One region of the Paenibacillus sp. FSL L8-0708 genome, then DNA from elsewhere that is predicted to be linked to it. Evidence: riboswitches for the same ligand, from Rfam matches in the RefSeq annotation. Region 1 holds a riboswitch; each other region holds the start of a gene.

Region 1 (8,213 bases):
AGTGAAGGATTATGTTCGCCGCATGGAGTCGTGTGAGCAGCAGCCATTTTCTTATTATGATCTGACTATAGAAATCATTGATCAAGGTCTAGCGGATGAAGTGAACTCTGCGGCTGAGGTGATCACACCGAATAATCCTCAACGACGAGGTCCTCAAAGACCGACCTCTTCTCATCGTAAATAATGATCCTCTATAAATGAGTATTGCCAAAGGAACACCCGTAAGGGTGTTCCTTGAATCTTTAAACACCTAAATTCTAGCAGTACTATCAGGAGGACGGCATCATGGCGGCACAACTGCCCAGTTCTTTCAGCGAGCGTATGATGGACTTGCTGGGAACGGATTATAATCAATTTGCGGATTCGTACAAGGAGACCCCTAACGGAGGCGTTCGTGTTAATACCTTGAAAATTTCAGTGGAGAAATTGCAAGCTCTTTCCATTTTAGAGCTGGAACCCATTCCGTGGTGTCCAACCGGATTCTATACAGAGGATGGGGCCAGACCAGGTAAACATCCACATTATCACGCGGGATTGTATTACATTCAAGAGCCAAGCGCTATGGCACCTGTGGAACTGCTTGATGTACAGCCAGGAGATCGTGTCCTTGATTTATGCGCTGCACCTGGGGGCAAATCCACACAGATTTCTGCCAAGCTCTCAGGAGAAGGCTTGTTGGTTACCAATGATCTTCATCCAGAACGCACGAAAGCCTTAGCCAAAAATCTAGAGCTATATGGGGTGCGCAACGGTATCGTACTAAACGAAAGTCCAGATCATATTGCAGCGGCATTCCCGCTTTATTTTGACAAAATCTTGATTGATGCTCCTTGCTCAGGTGAAGGGATGTTCCGTAAAGATGAAGACATGGTGAAGCAGTGGGATTCAGGTACACCTGCCAAATATGCTGCCATGCAGCGGGATATTTTACGTTCTGCTGCAACAGCGTTGGCACCGGGAGGTACACTTGTCTATTCCACCTGTACATTTGCTACAGAAGAAAATGAAGAAATTATAGCGGAGTTTATTTCTGAACATCCACAGTTTTCGGTGATTACAGTTGGAGGCACTGGCTCATTTGCTCCTGGTTTTGGAGAACTATCAGGGACAGCAAGACTATGGCCGCATAAAGTAAAAGGTGAAGGACATTTCATGGCTGTGCTGCAACATGTGGGGCCAAAGGTATCTGCAGAGGAACGTGATCAAGCCGAAGTTAAGTTGAGTGCAGTTACACGGAATACGAATAAAAAAGGCACTGCTCATATTAAATCCGCAAACAAACCAGAAGCCAGACGAGGGAAAGAAGGTAAGTTCTCTAATAAATCTGCTGCTGGCGCTGAACGTGGCCGTCAAGGTTCAGGAGAAGAGCAAGCCTTGGCTGCATATGGAGATTTTATAAAAGACCAGCTTGGCTGGGAGCCAAAAGGGTATCCGATTTTCTTCGGTGATCATCTGTACATCTCCCCACTACCTAAGGAAAGATTAAATGGATTAAAGGCGATTCGTCCAGGATGGTATGTAGGACATGTCCGTAACGGCAGATTTATCCCAGGACATCCAATGGCTACCGCGTTACACTCTGAAGAGAGCTGCCGAAGTGTCTCACTTTCCAGTACGAGTAATGAAGCTATTTCCTATCTTAAAGGAGAGACATTGTTGATTAGTCAAGAACGTCTCTCTATTAAAATAGGAACTACCCAAAAAGGATACGTACTGGTCTGCATAGATGGTTATAGTGCAGGCTGGGGGAAGTGGCAGGACGGTGTGCTCAAGAATGAATATCCCGCAGGCTGGAGGTGGATGTAAGAATGAGCCTATCAGGGAAAACTGCAAAAAAGCAGCGTTTAGATAAAGTATTGTCCCATATGGGGGTAGGATCACGCAGCGATATTCGTAAACAAGCCAAGCAAGGTTTAATTACCGTGAATGGTGCAGTCGTCAAGGATAGTGGATTTCATGTAGACCCTTATCACGATAAAATTGTGGTTGGCGGCGAGCTTGTTACCTATCGTGAATTTATTTATCTTATGATGAATAAGCCACCGGGAGTTCTGTCGGCAACAGAGGACAAGCGGGATCGGACCGTTCTGGATCTTTTAAAGCAGGAATATGTACAGTTTGAACCTTTTCCTGTAGGAAGGTTAGATAAGGACACAGTAGGGCTGCTTCTGCTCACCAATGATGGAAAGCTTGCTCACGAGCTACTATCGCCACGCAAGCATGTCCCTAAGACGTATGAAGCAACAGTTGAGGGAGACGTAGATGCAGACGATGTAGCGGCTTTTGCGGCAGGTGTCGAGCTGGAAGATGGATATGTTACTTTACCTGCACAGCTAACTATATTGGGAAGAGAACGCGGCAGTAAAGTAATCTCACATATTTCGCTGATCATCACAGAAGGAAAGTTTCACCAGGTGAAGCGAATGTTCCAAGCTGTCGGCAAAAAAGTCACTTTTCTGAAACGAGTATCTATGGGAGAATTGAAGCTGGACGAAAGCCTGCCACTGGGAGCTAGTCGTGAACTTACGCTAGAGGAACTGGCACTCTTAAGTACAGAAGCATTAGAACAATAATATAGAGAAAAAATGGTATGTAAATTGAATTTGGAAACTTGGGATTAGGGAATGGAGTGGCGGAGGGGAAATTTGGAACTGTAAAAGCGATAGCGACCGCCTTTGTTTCCGGATTTCAACCACTAGTAAACGGTATAAATCAAGAAATCTGGAAACAACAGCGGCTGGAAGTCCAAATATTAACCGCAGTTGCGACTGAAACTTAACTCAAATAGCCAGGTTCAATATATATAGAAAAAGAAAGACAAGGATGGTGGGAGTATGAGATACAAACTGATTGCACTAGATGTAGATGGTACACTGTTGAATGATGATCACCACTTGAGCACTGAGAATAAAGAAGCCATTGCTGAAGTTACGCGTCTTGGCGGGCAGATCGTGTTATGTACCGGCCGCAGTCCGCAGAACTCGATTCCTTTTATGGAGGAAATGGGGCTGTCTGGTTATGTGCTGGGTCATAATGGAGCTGCTACGGTTCGTGTGAAAGATCGGGAAGTGCTGCATCAATACGGTATGGATGCTCGTGGTCTTGACCCTTATATTGATTATTGTAGAAAGCATGATATTCATTATGATGTGAATACGGCTTTTGATATGTATGTAGATAATGTAGAAAACCTGACCAAAGAAGCCAATTATATGTATGAACACTTCCGTATCGTGCCGGCTACACTGCCAGCATGGGAAGATTTCCGTGAACCGGTTGTTAAGTTTACTGTATTTACACAATCAGAAATCCTTGACGAAGCTGAACGTGAATGGCGTACTTGGACCCATGAGTACAATATTTTGCGCAGTGGTGAATTTTTCGTTGATTTGATGCATCCGGAAGCCTCCAAGGGCAACGCCTTAAAGAATCTGGCTGTGAAGCTGGGAATTCCGCAAGAGGAAGTTCTTTCGATCGGTAATTATTTTAATGATATTTCTATGCTTACATACGCGGGTATGGGCGTTGCGATGGATAATTCTCCGGTTGAGGTCAAAGCGGCAGCGAATGCTGTCACGGGGTCTAACAACGAGCATGGTGTGCGAGATGCGCTGGTTAAATATTGTTTATCTTAATAATGGAAAGCATAAAGCGGACTTGAGTCCGTTCTATGCTTTTTTTGTTGTGAAGGAAATAAAAGAGATACATAAACAGAAATGATTTTATCCATAAATAACCCGCCCTTAGGATTAACTAGAAAGGGCGGGACATAGATTAACTTCCTTTATTAAAGTTTAATTTCCTCGTTCCGGCTAGGATCGCTATATTTATAGATACCAGGGTTCAGTTCGATTTTTTCGTCGAAAGGGATATCTTTGTAGCTATCAATATTAGTTCCTGTAGATATCATGCCCTTAGGTGTAATTTCAGGCACCACTTCTTTGCCATTAATCCGTAACGTAGTTTGGTTAACGCTTTTGAAGCCAGAAGATTTGGATGTTGATTCGACAATCAAATTTTCGCCCTCAGTATAGTAAGTGAATTCAATTTTTAACCCATCGACATCAAGTGAAGTGAACTGCTTTTCTTCTTTAGGTTTGTTTATAGTGATCCAATTCTTAGTAGTATCACGTTTCTCAATGACAGCATCCTTTAATATAAGTTTCATTGGAACATCGGACCAGTCGTTATACCATTCCGGAGATTCGAATTGAAATAAATGCTGGTAGCCTTCGGAATGATCTCCCTTCAAATTCCAACCCCCAGTGATTGTTTGATCACCTATAACCAACTGAGCGGTATTATAGTGGACAATTCCTTTTTTAAGCGAATCATTTTCATCTATTAGAATTTGGATATCTAAAGGGGTAACCACTAGCTGATCTAAGGTTATGCCGGTCTTTTCTTGAAATTCAGGACTGTTATACAGTTTCTTAGTGTAAATCGCCTCACTTGCTTTTTGTCCATCTGCTTTAAAATCGAACTTCCACGTACCTGAAAATCGTTTCGCTTCTTCAATGTAACTAAAATGAAGACTAGCTTCCTTCCAATCTGATTCAGTTATATTGAAAACCTGTTCAATAAATAAATCCGATCCTTCGTTAGGCATGATGGTTGGAATTGCTTCATTCTTTTGACCACCAGTACTAACTACCAAATGTGGATTACCCCGTCCTAAGTCAGATGGTGATGCAGCGACTTTGTAACGGATAATGGTTTGATTGGAAACATGTCGAACGGATTCGATTTGAATGCTTGGATATTGCTTAACTCCAGTATCGATAGTATCCCCTGCTTGATGATTAGATTGTAAGGGAATATTCTGATCACGGTAAAAAATGAGATTCCGTGCTTCAAACCTGTAGTCCTTTTTATCATCCTTTAATGTATCAGGTGTCTCATATACTCCAATGAGTTTCTGGCTTTCAGGATCGTATTCTAAATAACCGTATACCTTTGCCTTGGCACCGGATTCATTAGTCATGATGTTTTCCTCTGTAGCAAATCCAGTATATTGGGATAGATCAGATTTAGTATCAAGTGATAACAGCATTTTCATTTTTTCTCCATCAGTTACAACACCGTTCAAATTCATTGTTACTCCTGAACTGGAAGTTTGAAGATTATACTGTTGACCGATGCCGTTATTTAATGCATTGCTCACACTTCGACCACCAATTTTATCCCAATTAATCGTCATACTAGCGAATACAGGAATGGCTACAAGTAAGAGGCAAGAGAAGACAATACTGATAGGAATAACCTTTTTATTAGACCTAGGAGTATTCTGGGAGGCATGCAGATTTCTTTGACGTTTATAAGCTTCTTGTTCTATGGCAGTCCACATCAAATCATAATCCGGTCGGGGAATATGTTTATCTTTTTCAATATACAGACTCATTACTATTCAGCTCCTTTAGTTGGGTTCCACCCATTCTATTTAGTATTTCAAGTCCCTTGTTCAGTCTGGATTTTACAGTTCCTTCGGGTATGCTCATAACTTTAGAGATCTCGGGTACAGTCAATTCGTTTATAAAACGAAGGACTACTACCATTCTGATTTTGTCAGGAAGCTGACGGTATAACCCTTGTAATTCTTTTTTAGTTTCCTGTCGATCCAAACGTTTTTCTACAGGGTTTGATTCCTCAGACCTGGATAGTAAATAATTACGTACTTCTTTCATCCACCCCGTCTTACGCCTTTTGATCACACTGTTGCACTCATTCGAAGCAATTCGTAAAATCCAAGCTTTCAAGTTTCTTACCTTCGACTTATCCGCTAAGATAACTTTTACAAATACCTCTTGGGAAATATCCTCCGCATCTGCCTGATTTTTCATTAAGTAGTAACAAAAATAATATACTTGTTCTTTATAGAGCTCGAAAATTTCCCGGTCACTCATTTTGCTGCACCCCCTGTCTTTGCTGTTCTCATTAATAAGACTTATAAGCGTATGTAATCGTTCATTTTTCATTTTGATTGTAGTATTTCTTCTGAGTATCATAGCGAATTCGAATAGAAGATAAGTCGTTTACAGGTAATTATAACCATGATAAAATTAGCGGTGGGACATGCGTCCGTAATCTATTAAAACTAATTGAATGTCCGCGTTAAAGGTAAAATCATCGAAAGATGATGACACAAAGCCATGGGTCTAAAGCCTTTCGACAGAAGGAAATGATCGCCAGGCCGCCATAGGGATGTCTTATGAAGCATAAAGGATAGCTCTAAGAATATGTAGTCTATTTTGAGCTCTTTTATTATTTCGACCTATACGGCGTTACATTATCGCAAGGGGCCGAAAGGGGAAGTACATGAACAGTTTTTTCAAAACAATAGGTACTAGTTTGGCAGTAGGTGCTTTATTGCTGTCCGGAACGATCGGATGGATGTCTAATCCAGGAGTAGTGTCAGCAGCTACCTCAACAGTAGTAACCGCGGATCAGATGATCAGCAAAGTAACGGCAGCCTCCAAAGCAATAAAGAATTTCCATCTGGATGTGACCAAAAAACAGGATATTCAAAGCGGCGGGGTGCGTATCAGCAACACCAACACTCTGAAGCTGGATATCAACCGTCTGCCGAATTTTGCCGCAGCAGGCACTGTCGCTAGTAGTCTTTTAGAAACATCGTACAGTCTATATGCCAATGACAAGGAGTTTTACTATCTTGTAGACGGAAGTGAACTGATCGATGAATCTGAAGATGAAGGTTACGACGATGACGGGGAGCCAATCGATCCTGATGCACAATATTGGCTTGGACTGGAGAAAACGGAATGGGATGCCTTTTACTCTAAAGGCCAATACGATCCTGTTTCCATGCTTGATTCGGTCAAAAGTTATAAAAAATCCATGAAAGTCAGCACTGCTGGCGCACAAACAGTCTTACAATTCACGGTAACCGATCCGACAGCAGCTAAGGGGATAATCAAACTCTATGACCAGGAGAACCTCTGGGATGGAGAGATAGTTCAACCCAAAAGCGTAACGTGGAAATTATTCGTCAATACTAAGACCTGGCAAACGGAAAAGCTGACAGTCGATCTGAGTTATGTGCTGGTAAGTGATGGAGCCAAAGATACATACACCACGAAAATCGAAGCTAAATATTCCAAAAATAATAAAGGTGCAGCCATTGTAAAACCGGCCGAACTAGAATAATAAGGACGATTCATAACGAGCAAAAAGCGCTGTTCAGCGGAACAGCGCTTTTTGTTGTATCCAACAGCAGTTCTTTATTAGTTGACAAGAATAAATCATTGCTGTAATTTATATGTATGCGCATGTATATAATAATTTATCTAAATATAATTTAATGAAAGTTGGGAAAAAGATGATAGCACTAGACACAGCATTAACTTTTCGCAGAGGGCTGACATTAAAAAACCGAGTGGTTATGGCTCCAATGACCACACGAATGAGCTTTTATGACGGTGTAGTAACACAAGATGAATTGAAATACTATTCGCTAAGAACGGGCGAAGTAGGTGCGGTCATCACTGCGGCAGCAAATGTACAAGAGGGTGGAAAAGGATGGGAAGGTGAACTTAGTGTTTCCTCCGATGAATTTATTCCTAGCCTTAGCCGATTAGCATCTACTATTAAACGAAATGGAACAAAAGCTATTTTACAGCTATTCCATGCAGGAAGAATGACAGATTCAAAAATATTGCGTGGCGTACAACCCGTTTCCTCCAGCGCCATTGCTGCCGAACGTCCGAATGCAGAAATTCCAAGAGCATTAACAGAAAATGAAATTTTCGGTGTAATTGAGGATTTTAAAAAAGCGACTCAACGTGCTATTCAAGCTGGATTTGACGGGGTAGAAATTCATGGAGCAAACACATATTTAATCCAACAATTCTTCTCTCCACACTCCAACCGTCGTGAAGATCAATGGGGCGGAAGCTTAGAGAAAAGATTTAATTTCATTAACCAATTAGTGGATGCAGTTATTACTGTCGTTGACAATTCAAAGGTTAAGGATTTTATTGTCGGGTATCGTTTTTCTCCAGAAGAATATGAAGAGCCTGGAATTAAAATCACCGATACCTTTTATCTTATTGATAAATTAGCTGATAAAAAGCTGGATTATCTGCATATTTCATTAGGGGATTTTAAGAAAGTATCTGCATCAGAAGATTTTAAAGAAAAATCAATCCTGCAATATGTACATGAGAAAATCAATGGCCGTGTACCTTTAATTGGGG
Region 2 (8,213 bases), 2.1 Mb from region 1:
ATACCGAGAAGGTCATTTCTGCTTCCTTCATCCAACATAGAAGAGGCCTCGTCAAAAATGACGATGCCTGGTTCCATAGCAAGAATGGAAGCGATAGCAACACGCTGCTTTTGACCTCCCGACAGCTCACCCGGATGCTTGGACAACAGATGATTTATTCCTAGTCTCGTCGTATAGGAGTGCAAACGTTCAGCCATCTCTTCGTACGGCAAACAAAGCCCTTCCAGGCCGAATAGGATATCTTCCTCTACAGTGGCTCCAATAAACTGATTATCCGGATTTTGGAACACCATTCCGATACATTGCCGAATGCTTCCGATCGTTTCCTCACTAAGCAGCATGCCACTAACCACAATCTCACCAGCCCCCTTAGGCAGCAGAGCATTGAGCAGCTTGACCAACGTAGACTTCCCGCAGCCATTAGGACCAACCAAGCTGACCCATTGTCCTTGAGAGATAGATAACGTTATATTTTGAAGAATCGGATGCTCGGGATCATAGCCAAACGATACCCCATCCAGAGAGATGACTGCTTGTCCCTCTCCCTCTAAGTCTTGACCTTCGTATGATTCATTCATGTTAGTCATCCTTCCGCTGATGTGACTAATCAGTCCAAAAATTCTTCAAACAGCGATATTTTTGACAATGACGCCACCAAATAACGGACTGCATAGCCCACGGCAATTCCTGTTACTACCCCAGTGATCAGCAGCATGGGAAGATAATAAAAAATACTAAGTGATGCAAATACCATAGAAGCTGCCAGCAGCTGACCGATATTATGCGCAATCCCACCGGCTATACTAATTCCGATCAAGCTTATACTCTTACCTTTGCCACTAATCAGCATCAGCACAAACATAACAACAAAGCTAAAAAGTGAACCAAATAAACTAAACAGCAAGCTTGAGAAGGTACCTAGCAGAAATGCAGTAAGCAGTGTTTTGAGGATGACAAGCAGCAAAGCATCCCGTCCACGTAAAAAGTAAATACAAGTCAAAATCATAATGTTGGCCAGTCCGAGCTTAGCACCCGGCACCAGTCCCATCCCGGATAACGGAATCTGTGCCTCTATTAAACTTAACACTACTGCCACTGCGGCGAAAATCGCAATAATCACTGTTCTTTTTAAAGCTGTTGCAGATTCACTACTGGACATAGGCATCTATATCATCCTCCCCCGACGCACTGGTGATTTCGACTAATACTCTATGCGGTAGACAGACAATCGTCTGTTTGGGCAGGGTAATAAAACCAAAACCTAGGCAAACTTTATCAGCGCAATCGGCATCGTACATTTCAATCCCGTAATCATGCACCTTCAAAATGTTATAGCCGCGTTCCGTGCGGACCTCAATGGTTTGTTCTTCTTTTGTAAGCTTTACCGTTTTAAATAACTCACCGTCCACCGTTACATTGGCTATGAGATTTTTACCGGCCCCACCTTTGTCATCATTGTCCGAAAACCATCTCGGTACGAGAAAAGCGAGCGCAGCAATCAATACGATGGAAATCAGCCACACATCTGCGCGTTTCATAAAAATCTCCCTTATTTTTTAATTAAAATCCAGACTTATTAATTATAACGGTCTACCCTCAATCCTTCAATCAATGTTGGAGTTTATTGTCAGTTTTAGAGAGCTGTTCACAAAATAGGCACGCAAAATAACCCCAGCAGACACAACCCATTCGTCTCTGGCATTTTCAGTTGAAGTTTGTAGCGTTTGCAAAAAAATCCAACTTACATTTTAGCCCATTTGCACCGAGATCGCCCATCTCCTCTGGTTTACTAGCTTTTCCGGAATAATTCACAATTAACCCAATTTAAGTTACTTTCAAAATCTAAGCGCCCCTTATCGAGGTTTGTTCCTCTCTAGAATCAAATAAACCTTATCTTGGAATTCATTATTATATTTGCCTTTTAAACAATAGTGTGTTATATTTATATGGTATTTGTTTTTCGATATATTGAATATCCCCACCAAGAAGATGTCAGGCCGACTATTATACACATCGGCATTTTGGACAAAGAGGCTTTATGTTTTCTTGCAGTACTCTTCCTTTTTATGAGATTAAATTCGAAATATAGCATTCCGATTCACACTGGCGCGGTCAATGGAGCCGCAAGGGCAAAAGAGAGGTAGGGCTTTTGTCGTATTGGAAGGATTATTCTCGCCACACGGCTGCTGGAAATAACAAGGAATCAAGACACCCGTTACTCACGAACGGCGGGGGATGAATATAACGAGAAAGCATGACGGTACGATCCTTATTCAAGGACTACGTCATGTGTGGAAAAATATAGGCGCCCGATAACCGCTACCTAGCGGATATCGGGCGCTGTCTACGTTCAGGACTTATTTTACATATCGACTTATAAAAGCTGTTACTACATCTGTATACCCCGCCTTATCCGTATCATAAGACAATCCATGCCCCGCTTGCGGCACTATGAGCCTCTCTTTTGGACTCTGGCATGCCTCATACAATTCATTCATCATAGCAAAAGGTACAAAGTTATCCGCATCCCCATGAATAAAAAGAATCGGAGCCTTCGCTTTCCGCACTTGTTTTAATGCAGAGGCTTCACCAAAGCCATACCCCGCCTTCAAGCGGGTGATTAGACTTGCACTTTGAACGAAAGGGAAACTTGGCAAGCGATACATGCGTCGTAGTTGGTAAGATAATTGTGCTTTTACTGAGGTATAAGCGCAGTCCGCAACAATAGCTTTTACCTGCGGCGGAAGATCTTCCCCTGAGGTCATTAGCACTGTAGCACCACCCATAGAGACACCGTGAAGCACAATTTGAGCACTAGGCCCAGTCTTTTTAATCATGTATTCAATCCATTGCAAATAATCTTTTCGTTCCGGCCAACCAAAACCAATGTAATCCCCTGCGCTATCTCCATGCCCTCTTGCATCGGGAATTAGGATGTTAAAGCCTAAGTTCTCGTAGTAGATTTTGGCGTACGCCCCCATATCCTTTGCTTTACCTGAATAACCGTGGGCTAGAATGGCTGTGCGTCCCGCAGCACGATTAGATCGGAGTAAGTAACCTCTTAGTTTAAGTCCATCTGCAGATACGATCTCAATATTCTCGAAGCTCTGGCGAGAGACCCAATCCTTCCCCTCCCCCCAAGAAGCTCCGGCAACCGGAGGATCAGCCTTCAGATTAGGATTATTACTTAGAAATACCTTTGGCGCTCGTTTAATAGCAATACCATAGAAGAAAAATCCCACATAGATTAGAATCCCTATGATGATTACAGCGCTAATAATGAACCATATCAATTCGCCTTCGCCATCCCCTCTTCATTTCCTTTGCAACAAGAGTATACCATCTACTTAGAATGCACCAAACTATCGCAATCATGACATACAAATAGAGCCGCCATCGGAACACTCCCGAAAGCGACTCTATGTTGATCTACCCTTTATTATTTATTCTTTTTGGAGAACTTGGTTCTCATTAATAATCCGATAAGTGCAAAACCTAAACCTGCTACATAGTAAGGTGCAGGACTTGATTCACCCGTTTTTGGCAATTCCTTCACAGGTGGCTTTCCTAATGGGATCGTATCGTCCACTACGATGATTTCATCAGGTGTTGGTGTTGGCGTTGGTGTCACTGCCGGTACCGGACCTAATGGGATCTCATCATCATCAACAAGTACTTCTGTGCTATTCGACGGTGTTGGTACTGGCGCTGGTGTCGGCGAAGCTACAGGCCCAAGCGGCACAGGATCTTCTGCAAGAACTATAGTGCCAATTACGGATGATGGCGTTGGTGTCGGGAACACCGAAGTCTCTGGTGTCGACGTTGGTGTTGCTTCAGGCGTTACCGTCGGTGTTGGTGTTGCCTCAGGCGTTACCGTCGGCGTTGGTGTTGCCTCTGGTGTTACCGTCGGTGTCGGTGTTGCCTCAGGCGTTACCGTCGGCGTTGGTGTTGGTGTTGGCGTCACTGTCGGCGTTGGTGTTGGTGTCACTGTCGGCGTTGGTGTCGGCGTTGGTGTCACTGTCGGCGTTGGTGTCGGCGTTGGTGTCACTGTCGGCGTCGGCGTTGGTGTTGGTGTCGGCGTTGGTGTTGGCGTTGGTGTCGGTGTTGGCGTCACTGTCGGCGTTGGTGTCACTGTTGGCGTTGGTGTTGGTGTCACTGTCGGCGTTGGTGTTGGTGTCACTGTCGGCGTTGGTGTCGGTGTTGGCGTCACTGTCGGCGTTGGTGTCGGTGTTGGCGTCACTGTCGGCGTTGGCGTCGGTGTCACTGTCGGCGTCGGTGTTGGCGTCGGTGTTGGTGTCGGCGTTGGTGTCACTGTCGGCGTCGGCGTTGGTGTTGGTGTTGGCGTTGGTGTTGGTGTCACTGTCGGCGTCGGCGTTGGTGTCACTGTCGGCGTTGGCGTTGGTGTCACTGTCGGCGTTGGCGTTGGCGTTGGTGTCACTGTCGGCGTCGGCGTTGGTGTTGGCGTTGGTGTCACTGTCGGCGTTGGCGTTGGCGTCGGTGTCGGCGTTGGTGTTGGCGTTGGTGTCACTGTCGGCGTTGGCGTTGGCGTCGGTGTCGGCGTTGGCGTCGGCGTTGGTGTTGGTGTCGGTGTTGGCGTCACTGTCGGCGTTGGTGTTGGCGTCGGACATGGTGTTGGCGTCGGTGTCGGCGTTGGTGTCGCTGTCGGTGTTGGTGTTGGTGTCACTGTCGGTGTTGGTGTCGGCGTTGGTGTCACTGTCGGCGTCGGCGTTGGTGTCACTGTCGGCGTTGGCGTTGGTGTTGGCGTTGGTGTCACTGTCGGCGTTGGCGTTGGCGTCGGCGTTGGCGTCGGTGTCGGCGTTGGTGTCGGCGTTGGTGTCGGCGTTGGTGTCACTGTTGGCGTTGGTGTCGGTGTTGGCGTCACTGTCGGCGTTGGTGTCGGTGTTGGTCCAGGTTCATCACCATCGTATGGATAGTGGTGAAATTCACCACCACCAGTACCTTTGAGTGAAGCCGCCACTAAAGTACCGTTAATCTGACCATTAATAAAATCAACATGAGCATAGGGGGCAAGTATGCTTCCCATTACACCTATGCCTGCCATATCAAGATACGCAGCTTGGCTAAAGTTAAGCAAAATTTTCTTGCTGTTCAACACGTTATTAGGTAGAAATCCGAAGTTTTTCATTTTTACGTTAGAACCATCAATATTAATAATTGCAGTAGATCCTGAAGGAACATTTATTGTAATTCCGTAGGTATTAGAGACGTTATCTCCTGAAACATTAAAAACATTGACCGCAGGATCTGTACCTGTCAGGATAAGGTTGCCATATTGGTACACTGTTGTTCCATTCGCCGGCAATGCTGCAAGTTCTGCTGATTTGTCCTTCAAAGACTGACCTACTGCTGAAAAGTCAATCGTACTCCCCTGTCTTTTTGTACCACCCTTGAGGAGCGTTACATTCCCTGAAAAATCTCCCCCGTGCACGATATTCCCATAAACAGTACCTCCGTTGAAAGTAAGATTCCCTCCAACAACAAGTGTGTCAGTCAGGGAAACCTCTGCAGCGGTCAACCTATCTCCAACACTATAGTTGGTTAAGTTAACGTTACCTCCAGCAGCAAACCTTCCTTCCGTATCCGAAACTGTTGTTATATCCCCTAGAATAAACACGTTGTAGACCGCTGCAATTCCCAATGTAGAAGAACTACTAGCTCCAGCAACTCCAGCTCCCAATGAGGAAAGCCCACTACCTACCGTCAAAATCCCAGCTAATACAAGCGAGAGTAACGGTTTTATTCTTCTTTTCAAATGGCACACCTCCTAAAACTATGATTTATATTAATCAGAATAATTACCAGAAACTCTAAAGGACCTAACAACAAAAAAGACCGCCAAAAAGAAGTGAAATTCCCTTCTCATGGCAGTCGGACGGTCATTGTGCCTTTAAGACACTTTAGACTCCTGGACTTTGCGTCCCGCCCTTTCAGACGGTTTGCTATTATCATGACTATATATATGTATTACACTGCAAGTCCAGAACTGGTAGCTGAAGCATTCTATCCAATAACAGTCTATGACTTTTAATACTTTTGAATTAATAACAGTTTAGCGCCCGACACCCACAATTGTCAATCAATTCCTTTCGATAATTCCCCGCATTAGTACCACACAAAAAAAGCGCCTGAAGGCGCTTCGCATAAGGTTTTTCATTAAATTTTAAAGTAACTGTATATAGCCCAATATGGATATCCATAAGGGAATACTCAGAATTAAACCAAAAAACAATCCACGCTGGAGGCTGCCCTCTTTTTCCATCATAATTCTCCTTTATTTGCGTTCGATACATTAATTTTTATTATTACAATTTTTAATATAATTTATTCTTCGTTATTTAGTTGTGAATTTAATCACATTGGATAAGCTGTTTAGAAATACCATTGATTATTTTTGGAATATCGGGGTAGAATACGAATATACGTTCCTATTAGAGGTGATGAGATTCATGCATAGAGCAGAAAGCAGGGACAACATGCTGGTGAAATCTTATTTATTGCTTCCGATGATTTTATCAGCTTTCGAACGGGACTCCGCCATTTTATCTACACACTTACGAACACCCGCCCCTTATCTGGAGGTGCTTGGAACAGCTGCTGCAGTAGCTACAACAGATCTAAGGGATGTTCGTGCAGAAATGAGAAGACGGGGAATCAAGGTGTATGAGCAAAACAGACTTAATACTGGAATTGAAGCCAAGTATATATGTCGTGGCTATCATGAACGAATGCTGCTGTTGAATGACATTGTTGCGGCTCAAGCTGCCATCCATATGTGCAGATACCTAGGGCTGGATATTTCATCTTTTAAGAGTTACGAAGAACAGTACCAGATTAAGTAAAGCTGTATAGAAGCCGCTGCGCTCTCTCCCCCCAATCAATTAGTGAACAAAAAAATAGGCCTTACCATGGGAGTTGGCAAGACCTGAGAGAGATATACCACAAAACACTGGGGGGTGTTTGGTGTCTCTAATATATACCTCGAACCTGAAAAATAGCTGATAGGCACATAAAAATTACATTAAAAATATTGTTCGCCGTTCAGAAGTGATTAGAGTGCTCCCACAAGCTTAGCCGACCTTTAGCTGGAATTGGATGGCTTAATGGATGAACCCCTTCAAGCTTCCAGGCAAACCGTCCTTCACTATAGTCGCCAAAATCATATTCATTCCCATTGATCCATTCCCTTAAATCCACCTCTGGAGTAACCACATAACATCCCGCGAGCTGACCTGTAGCAATAATAGCTCCTGTCGGCAAATTATTCGCTGTATAGCCATGTTTCGCCAATACTGATTTGTACGGTTCCTGTTCACAAATCTTTTTGTCAATCCTCATTCCGGCATGGATGCCTAACTCGCCGCGGTAGGCTGTTCTCCATGAACGAGTTTCAAACTCTTTTTCACCAAGAGCAATTAAGGTCGCCCAAGGCTGCCGTATTGTTATACACCGCATGATATTTATCCCCTTTGTTTATGTTGGACGTTTTTCACGGATGCCACGGATCTCGATCTCGCGTTGTGTAATCTTGTTCACCTTGACCTGATAAATAATCCCAACCGTTTGGTCGATACTCATTTCCATCATTGATCGCCTCTAAAATAAGAACATTTATTTTTATTATATACAAACAAAAGTTCTTATGAAAATATCAATACTACAGACATTCACCTGTAACTCCCCAGAATCAATAAAGGTCGTCATAATGGAAAGGCTGCTGTTTATTCTTATATTGGTAATGTACTAAATGCTATGCCTGTGCAACCGATTTTAAACTAATGTCGTAACCACTGGAGGGGAAGGTCCATGATTCAAAAACCACGTACTACTATTAAATGGACTCTTATTTTTGTTTTTTTGTTATTCGTCACCGCCTGTAGTAAGAATAATGAAGTTTTGAAAGGAATTGTACACACAATAGATGTAGAAAATAAAAGAATTTTAGTAATTTCTGAATTAAAAGAAGAAGACTTGAACAAGGAATACAAGGAGATTCTCGAATCTAATGAGTACTCTCAAGCCATTTGGGTAAATAAAGTTGCACCTTCTAAATATAAAAAAGGCGATGAGATTAAAGTATTTTTTGAAGTAAGTGATGATTCATTCCCTGCACAAGTTACCGCCAAAAAGATCACCAAAATCAAGAATTGAGCAAAAAGAATAGAATCTACTATAAAGAAGCGGCGTCTCCAAAA
Region 3 (8,213 bases), 1.5 Mb from region 1:
TTTAACATCCTTACCCATATTGGAGAACAGATCGATCCCCTGGTAATCCTGGCTGAGGATGGTGCCCTGGCTGAACGGCTACGAGAAAAAGGGATGGATGTCCGTATTATTCCGCTGGATGAGAGCATCAGAAGTCGTGGTAGAAATGCAGTCAACTTGGGAGCACCTGCTGCAGCCTTCAAGCTGTTGGCTTATGGCCGCAAGCTTGCGCCGCTTTTAAAAGCGGAGAAGGTAGATTGCGTGCACACCAATTCCCTGAAATCTGCATTATACGGAGCCATCGCTGCAAAAATAGCGGGCGTTCCATTGATCTGGCACATCCGGGATCATATTGGAGCTCCTTATTTAAAGCCAATCGTTGCCAAAGGAATTCGTTTGCTGTCGCGTCTGCTCCCCAATGGAGTCATCGCAAATTCACATTCTACGCTGAATGCTTTGGAGCTGCCGCGTTCCAAAAAAACGCTGGTCGTATACTCCGCTTTTGCTAAAGCGATTGGTAATGGAATCGGTATGCGGGACCAGAAGGATTTTAACGTACTGCTAGTTGGTCGATTGGCGCATTGGAAAGGTCAGCATATTGTGCTGGAAGCCGCAAAAAGCTTTAAGAATGAACCTCGTGTGAAATTCTGGCTGGCCGGAGACGCTCTGTTTGGAGAAGAGGCCTATAAGCAGGAATTGCTGCAAAAGATAAAAAACGACGAGCTTACTAATGTAAGCATGCTAGGGCATGTGGATGATATCCAAGGCCTTATGAATACTGCTGATTTACTGATTCACACTTCGGTAACTCCTGAGCCTTTTGGCCAAGTTATCGTTGAAGGAATGGCAGCGGGATTGCCGGTGATCGCCTCCAATGAAGGCGGGCCGGTAGAAATTGTAGTTCAAGGTGAGACAGGGCTACTGATAGAGCCTGGTGACGCGGCGATACTGGCAGACTCCATTAAATGGATGCTGGATCACCCAGAGGAAAGACGGCGGATGGCGGACAATGGGATGAAACGAGTGAAAGAGCATTTTGTTATCGAGAATACGGTCAAGGACATCGTTGACTACTATAAAGGTTTGTTGGCGGGCACCTGACAGATGAGATGACGCGGTAATTCTGAAGATGATGCTCCATAAAACTTTGAGGATGATTCACATGAAAATTGCGATAGCGCACGATTACTTAATCCAAATGGGCGGCGCGGAAAGAGTGGTGGAAGTCTTTCATCACATGTATCCCGAGGCTCCAATCTACACAACGGTTTTTAACGGAAGCCGCCTTACTGACAATCTCAAAGATGCGGATATCCGTGCCTCCTGGCTGCAAAAGATTCCGGGGGTAAAGACCAATTTTAAAGGGGTGCTGCCACTTTATCCAATGGCCATCCGTGATTTGGACTTTCGCGGTTTCGATATCGTCCTGAGTTCCAGCAGTGCTTTTATGAAAAGTATTCAAGTTCCTAAACATACGTTTCATCTTTGTTACTGCCATACGCCTATGCGCTTCGCATGGGATTATGACACCTACATGGAACGTCAGTCGAATTCCGGGCTGTTCAAAAAAATGCTTAAGGTATACATGCAGCAGCTCAAAACGTGGGACCAACGGACTTCCAAAAATGTGAATCAGTTCGTAGCCAATTCTTCAGTAGTGAAGACGAGAATTCAGAATTATTATCACCGGGATGCAGATGTCATATTTCCACCGATTAATACAGCCCGGTTTACAAGCTCTTCTACCATTGGTGACTACTATTTAATTGTCTCCCGGCTTGTTTCCTACAAGCGGATTGATCTGGCAGTAGAGGCTTTCAATCGTAACGGTCTTAAGCTTTATATCGTAGGGGATGGACCGGATCGCAAGCGTCTCGAAGGCATGGCTAAGGATAATGTATCGTTTCTGGGCCGGCTAGAAGATGAACAAGTAACTGGAATGATGGCACAGTGTAGAGCATTTATTTTTCCAGGAGAAGAGGACTTTGGAATTACACCGCTGGAAGCGAACGCTGCAGGAAGACCGGTAATTGCTTATCAAGCAGGTGGGGCACTAGATACTATTATTCCTTATGTAAATGGTGTGTTCTTTCAGCATCAAGAAGTGGAGGATCTACTTAATGCTATTTATGAGGTAGAGTCCTACGCTTGGGATATCGATCAAATTATGGAGCACGCACGTAAATTCGATGAGCAGGCGTTTATGGTTAAGTTCAAGCAGTATGTTGAGCAGGCGTACGTCAATTTTCTAAAAGGAGGATGATTATATGAAGCTGACAGTAATCGGTACTGGGTATGTGGGTCTTGTATCTGGCGTGTGCTTTGCACTGGGCGGACATCATGTCATCTGTGTGGATAAGGACGAGGAAAAGATTAAAAAGCTGAAACAGATGGAATCGCCCATCTATGAGCCGGGAATCGAGGAACTGATTGAACTTAATCTTCGTGAGGAACGGTTATCTTTTTCTGCAGATCTTCAAGCGTCGGTGCGCCGTTCAGATATTATCATTCTTGCTGTAGGTACGCCATCATTGCCTAACGGTGAAGCAGACTTAACCTACATTGAGGGTGCAGCCGCTGAAATCGCCAAAGCGATGGAAGGGCACAAAATTATAATGACTAAATCTACAGTTCCAGTAGGAACAAATGAAAAAATCTCTCAAATGATCTCTAAGTATACCCAACATTCTTTTGATATCGTGTCTGCACCTGAGTTTTTACGTGAAGGGTCAGCGATTCGCGATACCCTCCATCCTGATAGAATTATCATTGGCCTTGATAATCCAGAGCTGGAACCAACGATGCGCGAGCTTCATAAGGGTTTCACAGAAAATGTATTTGTAACAGATATACGCAGTGCTGAAATGATCAAATATGCTTCGAATGCATTTTTGGCCACGAAGATTTCCTTTATTAATGAGATCGCCAATATTTGTGAAAAAGTGGGAGCTGATGTAACCGAGGTAGCACAAGGAATGGGTATGGACCAAAGAATCGGGTCATCCTTCCTGCAGGCTGGTATCGGTTATGGAGGCTCCTGTTTCCCGAAAGACACTAATGCGCTCATTCAAATTGCGGGCAACGTCGATTACGAATTCAAATTATTGAAATCTGTAGTCGAAGTGAACAAGGGACAACGGTTTATGATCATCTCCAAGCTGCATGAATCACTTGGCAGCCTGCGCGGTTCGACAATTGGGATATGGGGGCTTGCTTTTAAGCCTAACACTGATGATGTCCGCGAAGCTCCAGCCAGAGAGATTGTTGAGGCACTGGTGGCTGAAGGGGCAACAGTCAAACTATATGATCCAATCGCAGCTACAAATTTCAGGCAGCAATACGATCATCCGCAGCTTCGCTGGTGCAATCTGCCAGAGGAGGCGGCTGAGGGCAGCGATGCCGTATGCCTCTTGACCGATTGGAGCCTACTGAAGGACATTGATCTGCATCAGCTGGCGAAAAGCATGCGCAATGGGGTGCTGATTGATGGACGCAACGTGTATTCCAAGGAGCAAATCGAGGGTACCGGCCTCGTTTATCATTCTGTCGGTCGCCCGCAGATGGGTGGATTGAGCGGTTATTCTGCTAGTGTAGCTGGAGCGGTTTAATCTAAGTTATATTGATTGAACATGTGTTTTTTCTATTTAGGGATGAGCCGTGACTCCAGAGAATGTTTGGACTTCCAGCCGCTGTTGTCTGCAGATTTCCTGATTTTAACCGCTGATAGCGGTAGAAATCCGCAGACAAAGGCGGACGCTATCGCTCTTACAGTTCCAAAATTCCCCTCCGTCACTCCGTTCCCTTATCTTAAGTTTCTAAGCAATTTATAAAGTTAGGTACTCTGATTATATACCGCAGTAGCATTTGTAGTTGTCATTGTCTCTGTCTCTGTGGTGGCAACTAGTCTTGCTCTTGTAGTTGCAGTTGTTCTTGCAGTTGTTCTTGCAGTTGCAGCTGCCTCCCCCGGAGCAGAAGCAAATCTTTAGAAAAACGTGCTTGCTTCCGGCTGGTACAGCCCGGTACGCACGGATCAAGTATTAAGAAGAAGTTGGTTAGGTTAAGAACGGAAAGGGAATTTGGAATTGTAGAAACGGAGTGTTCGCCCGAAAGATTTCCGTAGGAAAGCTAGCTTCAAAAGCATATGCTATCCTCGGATTTCTACCGCGAGAAGCGGTTCAATCAGGAAATCTGAGGATAACAGCGATCGGAAGTCCAAAATCCCTTGGAGTGGTTTCTACCTAACAAATTTTTTTAGTGCATCCGCTCGAAATAAGGCTAAGTGGAAGCTGACGTTTTGATAACAATTCAAATATGCTCGATTTCCATAATTCAAGGAGGGTTCATTCTATGAAAATGGTACTTCTATCAGGCGGTTCAGGTAAACGGTTATGGCCGTTGTCCAACGACTCACGTTCAAAGCAATTTCTAAAGGTACTTGAAAGCCCTCAAGGTGAACCAGAATCCATGGTACAACGTGTCTGGAGACAGCTGGAGGAAGCAGGGATGGCAGAATCATCTTATCTGGCCACCGGCCGTGGCCAAGTAGAAATGATACAAAGCCAACTGGGAAGTCATGTGCCGATTATCGTTGAACCGGAGCGTCGGGATACTTTTCCGGCTATCGCCTTAACAGCTACCTATCTTTATTCAGTGGCAGGTGTTTCTCCAGCGGAGACGGTAGCAATATTGCCTGTTGACCCTTATGTAGAAGCATCTTTTTTCGATACCATAGCTATGCTTGAGGGGACCATGCTGGAAAGTGGAGCAAATCTGGCTCTAATGGGTGTTGTTCCTGAACATGCCTCAGAGAAATACGGATATATTATTCCTACCACCGAAGAGGCGGGGGAAAATGGTTTTATGAAGGTGAGTCACTTTCAAGAGAAACCTGACCGCATACAAGCAGAACAGCTCATCGAGCAAAATGCCTTGTGGAATTGCGGAGTGTTTGCCTTCCGCTTAGGGTACTTGTTAGATATTTTGCAGCGTAAAGGGTTGCCTTTAGGATATGAAGAATTGCAGAAGCAGTATAAGCTATTGTCTTCCATCAGTTTTGATTATGAAGTGGTGGAGAAAGAAGAACATATTGTGGTGCAGCCGTATGATGGATTCTGGAAGGATCTTGGAACGTGGAATACGCTGACAGAGGAAATGAGCAGCAAGCATGTAGGAAAAGGTTTTGTGACGGCGGATTCTGAGGGGACTTGCTTGATTAATGAGCTGGACATTCCGATTACGGTAATTGGTGCGAAGGATCTGATCATTGCGGCTAGCCCGGATGGGATTCTAGTTACCCATAAAGCTGAGAGCCCACGGATTAAAGAAGTGCTGAAGACCTTTGAACAAAGACCGATGTACGAGGAACGCCGTTGGGGTCATTACAAAGTTATTGATTATGTGAAATATGATGAAGGCAATGAAGTGCTGACCAAACGGATTTTTATATCCGAGGGGAATAATATCAGCTATCAATTACATCGCAAGCGTAGTGAAATTTGGACAATCGTCAGCGGCGAAGCAAGTATTGTGCTGAATGAGAAAAAACATAATGTGAAGGCTGGGGACGTGGTACGTATACCGGAAGGAACGAAGCACGCGATCCTTGCTTTGACGGATGTTGAGTTTATAGAGGTACAGACGGGGTCTGAATTAGTAGAAGAAGATAACATACGTATTACTTTAGACTGGAATGATATAGAACTACAACAATTCATTTCATAGGTCTAACCTATCTATTTAACCAATTCAAAATTTCTTGAAACAGGTAAATTGACTCAATTATCAAAAAAAGTCATAAAAACACTTAATATATCATTAATTGTCGTCGATACTTACGGTAAGAGAGATTATTTCTCTTAAATTGAAAAGGCAAACCTATCGAAAGGTAGGGACGCAAAGCTATAGGGCCTTCGAAAGAGTGGCAGCCTGGCTACCGAAAGGGAGATTATTTTGAAAGCTTACCGTACGTATCGATTGTTTGGTGCATTTCTGTCACTCGTCCTGTTTCTGACTGCACTTCCGCTTGCTGTTGGAATTTCGCCGTCTGTTGTCATAGCTGCTTCAAATTCTGGAACGCCAGTTACCCCAGGTGCCTCACCTGAAGCCGTAAAGCTGCTTAACTATTTTTACTCGATCTCAGGAAAAGGTATTATTGCCGGTCAACATGACTATTTAGAAAGTCCAGATGAAATTAACAATATGCTGAAGGGAACCAGCGGACAATATGCGGCTCTTCACGGTTATGAAATGGGTGCGATCAGTGGCCAGTCCGAAGCAACGATGGCTTGGCAACGTCAAAGTGTGGTGAACAGCGCCATCAACTGGAATAAAGCGGGCGGGATCGTAGCTATGACTTTTCATGCTAACCTGCCGGGCACCTCTTATGACTGGGATAATGTGAAAAAAACACTTAGCCAGAGTGAGTTCGATAGTTACGTTACACCGGGTACCAAGCAATATAACAATCTGATCGCTGAGCTTGATAAGGTGGCCGTCTCTTTAAAAAGCTTGCGCGATGCCAACGTTCCGGTGCTTTGGAGACCCTATCATGAAATGAACGGGAACTGGTTCTGGTGGGGGAAGAAAAATAACTTTTCTAAACTATGGAATATTATGTATGACCGTTTTGTTAACGTTCATAAATTAAATAATTTGTTATGGGTATGGAGTCCGAATGCTCCCAATGTTTGGTCAGATCCTTATGCGCTAACTTATCCAGGTGCTGATAAAGTAGATATTCTGGCAGCAGATATATACGAAAATGATTACCAGCAAAAATACTATGACAGCTTATTGAGTCTAGCCGCAGGCAAACCGATTGCGATCGGGGAAAATGGTGAAATGCCTAATCTGGAGAAGCTTCAGCAATCGCAAAATAAATGGACGTATATGATGAGCTGGGGAAAAATGCTTTACGAGAATAACAGTGCAGACACAATCAAAACATTTATGAATAGCAACTATACCCTGACCAGAGATAAATTAAATACTGGTCTGGCACCGACACCTAGCGCCGCACCAGCGCCGGCACCTTCCGAAGAAGAGGGGGAGGCAGCAATTCCTCTCGCGAAGGGGCTTGCAGGAGAGTATTACAACAACATGCAGTTGTCGGGAGCAGCAGCTCTTAACAGAACTGATGCAATAATCGATTTCAATTGGCGGCAAGGCTCGCCGGATGCCGCCCTCGGGATTGATCGGTTCTCCATACGTTGGAGCGGTAAAATCAAGCCATTATATAATGAGCAATATACATTTTACACTACCTCAGATGATGGTATCCGTGTCTGGGTGAATGGGGAATCCGTGATTGATAGTTGGACTAAGCAAAGTGGTACTGAGCGTAAGGGCACTATAACGCTGAAGGCTGGCCAGCTATATGATATCAAGGTGGAGTATTACGAGAATGAAGGCGATGCGAGAGTCCGCTTGATGTGGGAAAGTGCTAGTCAAGCTAAAGAGACAGTTCCAGCAAGTGCACTTTTTCTTCCGGATGTCTCCTGATTGATGAAAATTAAAGGTCGATCCTTAGTGGCTCTGCGTTATTGCAGAGCTACTAAGCTATAGTCCTCATTAGGTCAGAAGACGATTGTCCGATAACAGGTATGTTTTTAACACCTGTGGAGGCAGTACAGCTACCGAAAGGAGGATTTATTTGCGTAAATATTATAAGAAAAACAGATTGTTGTTTACTATGTTACCGGTGTTTATTATTTTTTCCTTGCTGCCTTGGGGAGAGGTTAAAAGTCTTCCGAAGGCTATGAGTGTTTCTTCCTCTCTACCTCCGGCTATACCAAGCAATCCTTCGGCTTCTGAAGAAGCCAAGCAACTGCTGAGTAATTTGGTAAATCTACGTGGCAAAGGGATCTTGTCCGGCCAGCATGATTATCTAGAAAGTCCAGATGAACTGGTTCATAAGCTGAAGAATACTTCGGGACAAAATGCTGTTCTACATGGTTATGAATTAGGGGCGATTAATAATCAATCCGAAGAGACGATCGCAGAACAGCGGCAAGCTGTTATAGACAGTGCAATTGAATGGCATCAAGAGGGTGGCATTGTAGCCATGACCTTCCATCAGAGTTTACCGGGAACCTCTCCAGAGTGGTCCAATGTAAACAGAAGTCTCAGTCAAGAGAAATTTAATGCTTATGTTACACCTGGGACAGCTCAGTATAAGAAGCTAATCTCAGATCTAGACGAGGTTGCTGGATATTTGGGTCAGCTGCGTGATGCCG

Evidence for each region. Region 1 has a riboswitch for cyclic di-GMP ahead of NYE58_RS12655 (DUF6612 family protein). Riboswitches for the same ligand answer to the same signal wherever they lie in the genome.
Region 2: another riboswitch for cyclic di-GMP. It lies ahead of NYE58_RS02915 (choice-of-anchor A family protein); the one in region 1 lies ahead of NYE58_RS12655 (DUF6612 family protein).
Region 3: another riboswitch for cyclic di-GMP. It lies ahead of NYE58_RS05230 (glycosyl hydrolase); the one in region 1 lies ahead of NYE58_RS12655 (DUF6612 family protein).

What each region holds. Positions count from the first base shown of each region.
Region 1 is NZ_JBBPBC010000001.1:2,686,856-2,695,068, forward strand. Features, by position in the region: gene NYE58_RS12620 (DUF309 domain-containing protein) at 1-184, shown strand, start outside; gene NYE58_RS12625 (RsmB/NOP family class I SAM-dependent RNA methyltransferase) at 286-1,806, shown strand; gene NYE58_RS12630 (pseudouridine synthase) at 1,809-2,573, shown strand; gene NYE58_RS12635 (hypothetical protein) at 2,612-2,779, shown strand; gene NYE58_RS12640 (Cof-type HAD-IIB family hydrolase) at 2,835-3,635, shown strand; gene NYE58_RS12645 (DUF4179 domain-containing protein) at 3,788-5,401, opposite strand; gene NYE58_RS12650 (RNA polymerase sigma factor) at 5,385-5,903, opposite strand; cyclic di-GMP riboswitch class I at 6,107-6,198, shown strand; gene NYE58_RS12655 (DUF6612 family protein) at 6,316-7,164, shown strand; gene NYE58_RS12660 (NADH-dependent flavin oxidoreductase) at 7,277-8,213, shown strand, end outside.
Region 2 is NZ_JBBPBC010000001.1:618,138-626,350, reverse strand. Features, by position in the region: gene NYE58_RS02935 (ATP-binding cassette domain-containing protein) at 1-578, opposite strand, end outside; gene NYE58_RS02930 (Gx transporter family protein) at 608-1,165, opposite strand; gene NYE58_RS02925 (NusG domain II-containing protein) at 1,149-1,538, opposite strand; gene NYE58_RS02920 (alpha/beta hydrolase) at 2,358-3,293, opposite strand; gene NYE58_RS02915 (choice-of-anchor A family protein) at 3,440-5,773, opposite strand; cyclic di-GMP riboswitch class I at 5,882-5,972, opposite strand; gene NYE58_RS02910 (hypothetical protein) at 6,363-6,860, shown strand; gene NYE58_RS02905 (ASCH domain-containing protein) at 7,060-7,473, opposite strand; gene NYE58_RS02900 (DUF3221 domain-containing protein) at 7,825-8,169, shown strand.
Region 3 is NZ_JBBPBC010000001.1:1,171,306-1,179,518, forward strand. Features, by position in the region: gene NYE58_RS05210 (glycosyltransferase family 4 protein) at 1-1,080, shown strand, start outside; gene NYE58_RS05215 (glycosyltransferase) at 1,142-2,242, shown strand; gene NYE58_RS05220 (UDP-glucose dehydrogenase family protein) at 2,247-3,587, shown strand; gene NYE58_RS05225 (sugar phosphate nucleotidyltransferase) at 4,327-5,700, shown strand; cyclic di-GMP riboswitch class I at 5,837-5,916, shown strand; gene NYE58_RS05230 (glycosyl hydrolase) at 5,929-7,479, shown strand; gene NYE58_RS05235 (glycosyl hydrolase) at 7,631-8,213, shown strand, end outside.